DNA from 2 places in the Micromonospora sp. NPDC005161 genome. Region 2 is predicted to be linked to the other one. Evidence: riboswitches for the same ligand, from Rfam matches in the RefSeq annotation. Region 2 holds a riboswitch; the other holds the start of a gene.
The links. Region 2 has a riboswitch for S-adenosylmethionine ahead of thrC (threonine synthase). Riboswitches for the same ligand answer to the same signal wherever they lie in the genome.

Region 1: another riboswitch for S-adenosylmethionine. It lies ahead of ACWD5O_RS04515 (ABC transporter substrate-binding protein); the one in region 2 lies ahead of thrC (threonine synthase).

What each region holds. Positions count from the first base shown of each region.
Region 1 is NZ_JBSFYQ010000003.1:155,273-158,676, forward strand. It holds gene ACWD5O_RS04510 (amino acid ABC transporter permease) at 1-445, opposite strand, end outside; gene ACWD5O_RS04515 (ABC transporter substrate-binding protein) at 489-1,361, opposite strand; SAM riboswitch class IV at 1,630-1,741, opposite strand; gene ACWD5O_RS04520 (amino acid transporter) at 1,828-3,404, opposite strand, start outside.
Region 2 is NZ_JBSFYQ010000004.1:48,235-51,638, reverse strand. It holds gene thrC (threonine synthase) at 35-1,321, opposite strand; SAM riboswitch class I at 1,332-1,467, opposite strand; gene ACWD5O_RS05475 (DMT family transporter) at 1,591-2,559, opposite strand; gene ACWD5O_RS05470 (ArsR/SmtB family transcription factor) at 2,651-2,956, shown strand; gene ACWD5O_RS05465 (DUF4232 domain-containing protein) at 3,027-3,404, shown strand, end outside.

The sequences.
Region 1 (3,404 bases), on a different contig from region 2:
CCATCCGCATCGCCTCGCCCCAGGAGAAACCGAGCGCCCGGGCTCCCTCCAACTGCGCGGCCTCCACCGACTGGATGCCGGAGCGGAAGATCTCCCCGATGTACGCCGCCGCGATCAGCGACAGCGCCAGAATGCCCAGCGGGTAGGGGTCAGGTCCCCAGACCTGCATGCCCAGCGGCGCGAGCCCGACGCCGATCAGCAGGATCGTCGCCGCGGCCGGCAGCCCCCGGAACACGTCGGTGTAGACCCGCGCCGGCCAGCGCAGCCATGGGCTGCGGGAGATGCCGGCGACGGCCAGCAGCAGGCCCAGCACCGAGCCGAGCAGGGCGGCGGAGACCGCCAGGATCAGCGTGTTGGGCAACCCGACGGTCAGCATCTCGGGCAGCGCCTCGCGCATCGCGTCCCAGTCGAAGAAGGTCTCCCACAGGGTGCTCAACGGATCCATTGGTCGCCTCTCCTACCGCCCCGCTCGCTCGTCACCGGGTGTCTCAGGACGCGGCCGACGCCGACGCCGACGGTGCGGCCGGCACGGTCACCGTTCCGTTGCCCGGGCGGAAGTCCGCCGGTACGGGCCGACCCGGGTAGTACTGCGCCTGCAACCGGCTCCAGGTGCCGTCCGCGATCACCTCGTCGAGGCCCTTGTTCAGCGCCTCCCGCAGTTTGTCGCCGCCCTTGGCGACGGCGTACGCGGTCGGTGCCGGGCTGAGCTGCTTGGCCGCCACAGTGATCTTGCCGTTGCTGTCGGCCGCCGACGTCTCGCCGATCTCGGCCGGGGCGATCCACGCGTCGGCGGTGCCCGCCTTGAGCTGGTTGATCGCGCCGTTGTAGTCCGGCACCCGGACCGGGTTGAGCTGCTCGCCGGTGGCGTAGTCGTCCTGGACGGTGCCCTGCACCACCACGACCCGCTTGCCGGCGAGCTGGTCGAAGCCGGTGATCGGCGAGCCGGCCGGCACGTCCAGGCCGAAGTAGCCGAAGTCGTAGCCGTTGCCGAAGTCGACCGTCTTCTTGCGCGCCTCGGTGATGGTGATCGAGGAGCTGCCGACGTCGAACTTGTGGTTGTTGACCTGGGAGAGCAGCGCGGAGAAGTCGGTGCCGACGAACTCCACCTTCAGGCCGAGCTTGCTGGCCACCGCGGTCAGCAGGTCGTTGTCGAAGCCGGTGAACTTGCCGTCCTTGAGGTACACGTTCGGTGGCGCGTCGGTCAGCGTGCCGGCGCGCAGCACGCCCGGCTGCGCCAGACCGTACGGGTTGGCGGCGGCGTCGGACGAGGTGTCGTCGCCGCACGCGGTGAGCGCGGTGGCGGCCAGGATCGTGGCCGCGCCGAGGGCCGCGGCGCGGGTCAGGGCAGGAAGGAATCGCACAGGTGTCTCCGAAGTTTGCGCAGCGGCGGACGCAGATGTGCGCCGCCGACGGTGCGCCCGGTGGGCGTACCGCTGGGATGGGTTCGGGAAGGGGTGCGCTAGTACGCGCGGCCGCGACAGGCGGCGCTGCACACCCGCATCAGGTCCACGTGCCGCCTGCGGGTCAGTGCCGGTGTCGGCCAGCCGGTGCGGGAATCCGCGGCGTCGGCTGATGGTGTGGTGCTGAGGATGCGCATGGCTCTCCCGGGTCTGTGCTGACCTGGGTGCCAGGCCACGCTTGCACCGACGTCGTGCCGGTGCCTGGTCTTCACCCGGGGCACCCCACCGCGGAGGAGGGTTGCCGGCCAGCGAGCCGGGGCTTCGCGCTGGCGCTCATGACCTGCGCCGAGGCTAGCAGCCCGGGGAGGCGGATCGTCCAGTCGTTATGACCACGCTCACCGTCCGCGACTGGCGTCCGGTCGGCAGGTCAGCTGGCGTGCACGTGCGGACGGCGGCGCGGGTCGGGTTCCTGGCGGCGCAGGATCTCCCGGGTGACCGGGGCGATCTCGCCGTGGCCGAACGCCAGGTAGCGCAGCAAGTTGCCGCCCGGGTTGCCCTCGGTCCACTCGAAGTAGATGTGCGGGCACCGCCCCGCCCGGTCGCGGATATCCAGCAGCAGGGCGGCCACCGCGCTGGGCACCGCGGAACTGGCGAGGCTCAGCACCGGGTACCGGTCGTGCTCCACGCTGCCACGGATCAGCAGCTCGGTCTCGAAGTCCGACGGGTCGGTCACCGTCACCTCGACGAAGATCACCGCGCTGTCGGCCGGGAAGTCGTTGTCCGCCACGATCTGGGCGAGCTTGTCGCGGTACTCCGCACGGTCCCGGGTGGCCGGCTCGTGCGCGATGAGGCGGACGCGGCGCCCGCTGCACTCGTCGATCAACCGGGTGGCCTCGGCGTCCAGCTCCACCCGGTCGACCCGCAACTCGAAGGCGCGGAACAACCGGGACAGCAGCGACACCACGATCATCCCGCCGATGAAGCAGGACGCGATCTTCACGCCGTCGGGACGTTCCACCACGTTCGCCGCGGTGGTGTAGACGAAGGCGATCGCGATGATCCCGAACGCGACCGTCCGGCCACGCTGGCGCCGCCGCCGCGCCGCGAGGGTCACCGCCGTCGCCGCCGAGGTGATCAACACCAAGACCCCGGTGGCGTACGCGCCGCCCTGCGCGTCCACGCTCGCCCCGAAGGCGACCGTGATCAGAAACGCCACCGCGGTGAAGACCAGCACCAGTGGCCGTACGGCCCGGGCCCAGGTCGGCGCCATGCCGTAGCGGGGCAGGTAGCGGGGTACGAGGTTGAGCAGCCCGGCCATCGCCGAGGCCCCCGCGAACCAGAGGATGCCGATGGTGGACAGGTCGTAGACCGTGCCGAACACCTCACCGAGGTTCTCGTGCGCCAGGTAGGACAGCGCCCGGCCGTTCGCCGGCCCGCCCGGCTGGAACGCCTCGGGCGGGATCAGGACGGCGGTGGTCACGCTGCTGGTGATCAGGAAGACACTCATGATCGCGGCCGCGGTGGTGAGCAGCCGGCGGGCGCCGCGGATGCGGCCCAGCGGGCGGTCCTCCGAGTCCCGCCGGTCCCCGCGGATGTGCGGCATGACCGCCACCCCGGTCTCGAAGCCGGACAGGCCCAGCGCCAACTTCGGGAACACCAGCAGCGAGAACCCGATCACCAGCAGGGGATCCCCGTGGCTGGTGGTCAGCGCGCTGGTCCAGTCCGCGACCGCGCTCGGGTGCGTCACCACCCGCCACAGACCGTCGGCGATCACCACCGCGTTCAGTGCCAGGTAGACCGCGACCAGGACGACGGCGATCCCGATGGCCTCACCGAACCCCTTGAGGAACACCGCGCCGAGCAGCGCCACCAGCAGCAGCGTGACCAGGACCTCGTGTCCCCTGAGCGCGCTGGGCCAGAACGGGTTCTCGTCGATGTGCGCGGTCGCGTCGGCCGCCGAGAGGGTGATGGTGATGATGAAGTCGGTGGCCGCGAAACCGAGCA
Region 2 (3,404 bases):
CCCCATCCCCGGCACGGGTGGGAACGAACCTGGGTCAGCCCAGGAGGCCGGCGTCTCGGGCGGCGCGGAGGGAGGGCTTGATGTGGTGCGTCGGGCCGACCTGGTTGGCTACCGCGTCGATGGTCTTCAGGCCCTCGCCGGTGTTGAACACGACCGTCTCCGCCGTGGGGTCGAGCCGGCCGGACTCGACCAGCTTGCGCAGCACCGCCACGGTGACCCCGCCCGCGGTCTCGGCGAAGACCCCGGTGGTACGTGCCAACTGTCGGATGCCGGCGCGGATCTCGTCGTCGTCGGCGTACTCCATCCAGCCGTCCGTGCGGCGGACCGCCTCCAGGGCGTAGAGGCCGGCGGCCGGGTCGCCGATGTTGAGCGACTTGGCGATGCCGGTGGGCTTGACCGGGGTGATCGTGTCGGTGTCGGCGTGCAGGGCGGTGGCGATCGGGTTGCAGCCGGCGGACTGGGCGCCGAAGACCTTCCAGCCGCCGGCCGGCGCCTCGACCAGACCGATCTCGACCAGCTCGGAGAACGCCTTGTCAATCTTGGTGAGCAGCTCGCCGCTGGCCATCGGGATGACCACCTGGGCCGGGATCCGCCAACCGAGCTGCTCGGCCACCTCGTACCCGAGTGTCTTGGAGCCCTCGGCGTAGTACGGCCGGACGTTGACGTTGACGAACGCGGTGTCCTCGAACTCGTCGGTCTCCACCAGCTCGCCGCAGAGCCGGTTCACATCGTCGTACGAGCCGTCGATGGCGACCAGGTCACCGCCGTAGACCGCGGTGGTGATGACCTTGCCCTGCTCCAGGTCGCTCGGGATGAAGACCACCGAGGGCACCCCGGCGCGGGCGGCGTGCGCGGCCACCGAGTTGGCCAGGTTACCGGTGGAGGCGCAGGCGAACCGGGTGAAGCCGAGCGCCCGGGCGGCGGTGAGCGCCACCGATACGACCCGGTCCTTGAACGAGTGGGTCGGGTTGGCGCTGTCGTCCTTGACCCAGAGCGGCGCGGTGATGCCCAGTTCGGCGGCGAGGTGCGGGGCCGCTACCAGCGGGGTGAGCCCCGGGTTCAGGGTGACGCGGGTGGACGGGTCCTGACCGGCGGGCAGCAGCGCGGCGTACCGCCAGATGTTGTCCGGGCCGGCCTCGATCCGCTCACGGGTGACCGTGGCCAGGGCTGTGGCGTCGTAGTCGACCTCCAGCGGGCCGAAACACTCGTAGCAGGCGTGCTGGGCGGCGAGCGGGTAGCGGGCCGAACAGGCGCGGCAGACCAGGGCGCGGGCGGGGCTGGCGGAGGTGTCGATGCCGGAGGCGGCGAGCGTCGACGTCATGTCGAGGGTCCTCTCATCTTTCCCCGCATCGCACGGTGCGGCGGGGACGGAATTGGCACCTGCCCCGCGGGGCGCTCAGCGGTGAGCGCGCGGGGTGGTTGCCGGGGCGTCGTCGGGCCGTATCCCTCAGCCCCTCTGGATGAGGTATTCAGTTGTGCCGCCGAGTCTAGGCAATGCGGCGACGGGAGGCTCCCGGCGTCCCGCCAGGTGAGCGATCGGCCGGCGGCGGCCGGGACGACCTGCGCCGTCGATCTGACTCGGCCGGCCGGTTAGCGGGCCACCACCGCGACCGGGTCGACGACCGCCGTCCGGTCGACGACGGCGGTCGCCTGGTCCGCGGGCACCGCGGCGGTGCGGGCGCGGGTCGCCACGTTGGCGGCGACCAGGGCGGCGATGGTGATCGCGGCCCCGACAAGCTCGACCGGCTCGGGCCGGTAGCCGCGGGCGATCTGCACTGCGAAGGTGGTCACCGGGACCAGGTTCATGAAGAGCGCGGCGTTGGCGGTGCCGAGCCGCTGCACGCCGGTGTTCCAGGCCAGCACCGCGACCACGGCGCCCACGATCACGGCGTACGCCAACTGCGGCGCGACCGCCACCAGGTCGGCGGCTCCCGGCGCGTGCTGCCAGCCGATGCCGTCGGCGAGCACGCTCGCGGCGAGCATGGCGGCCGTGCCGGCGAGCGCGGTGAGGGTGGTGTACCGCAGCGGCGACCAGCCGCCGAACCGGCTGGCGCCGTGGGTGTAGATGGCCCAGCCGAACACCGCGCCGATCATCATCAGACCGCCGAGGCCGAACTGACCGAGCCCGGCCAGGCTCCCGCGCGTGATCACCAGGCCGACGCCGAGAAGCGCCACCAGGGAGAGGGCCAGCAGGAGCGGCTTCGGGCGTACGCCGTCGCGGACCCAGCGGACCAGCTGGGTGATGACCGGGGTGGTCGCCACGAAGAGGGCGACCTGCTGCGGTGCGGCGTGTTCGAGCGCCAGGTTGGTGAGCACGTTGAAGCCGGCGAAGCCGACCGCGCCGAGCACCGCCACCTCGACCGCCCGGCCGCCGAGCCGCAGCGCGCCGGCGCCCTCGCGGAGCAGCAGGATGCCGACCAGGATGACAGTGGCCAGCAGGTAGCGGGCGGTGGTCAGGTTGAGCGGATCGACCCAGGTCAGCGCACTGGCCAGGATCGGGAACATCACTCCCCAACTGAGCACGGCGAGTAACGGGTAGGCGGCGGCGCGGGATCGCATCGTCAGCTCCAATGTTCGAGTACTTTCGAACCAACGACACCGACCCTAGGGAGATGTTCGACGATTGTCGAACAACGGTTACACTGGTCACATGGAGCCGCACGAACCCGACCTGGCCGCCGTACCGGTCACCGCCGTGCTGGCCGCACTCGCCGACGACGTGCGGCTACAGATCGTGCGGGCGCTCGCCGAGGGCGGCGAGCGCGCCTGTGGCACGTTCGAGATCGGCGTCTCCAAGGCGACCCGCAGTCACCACCTGAAGGTGCTGCGCGAGGCCGGCCTGACCCGCACCCGCGCCGCCGGCACCAGCCGCTACGTCCGCCTCCGCCGCGACGAACTGGACCGCCTCTACCCCGGCCTACTGGACGCGGTCCTCACCCAGTCCAACCGAGGCTGACGTCCGCGAGAGCTGCCGATAGCGAGGGGCCGGGCGGCGGTGGGAAGCCCACATGGGCAAGGATCGGTGAATGATCTTCCACGACGCTGCGACAGCGCGACGGACCAGCGCGGCGGTCGTCATGGTGCTCGCGCTCGGCGCCTGCGCCCCCGCCGACCATCGCGGCCAGGCCGGGGACGGCCCGAGCCCGCCGCCGGCGGTCACGAACGGCCGGCCGGGCGCGCCCAGCCCGACGGCGAGCGTCGACCCGCTGGCCGGTTGCCCGGAGTCCGGTGTCCGGATCCGGTCGACCGGGTCGGACGCCGCCATGGGGCTGCGCGCCCTCGGCCTGGAGCTGGTCAACTGCGGCGACCGCCCCTACCGGATCAAGGGATACCCGGCGCCGCGGGTACTGGACGAGGACCGCAAGCTGATCATCCTGCGCGTGCTGCCCGGGGCGAAGGGGATC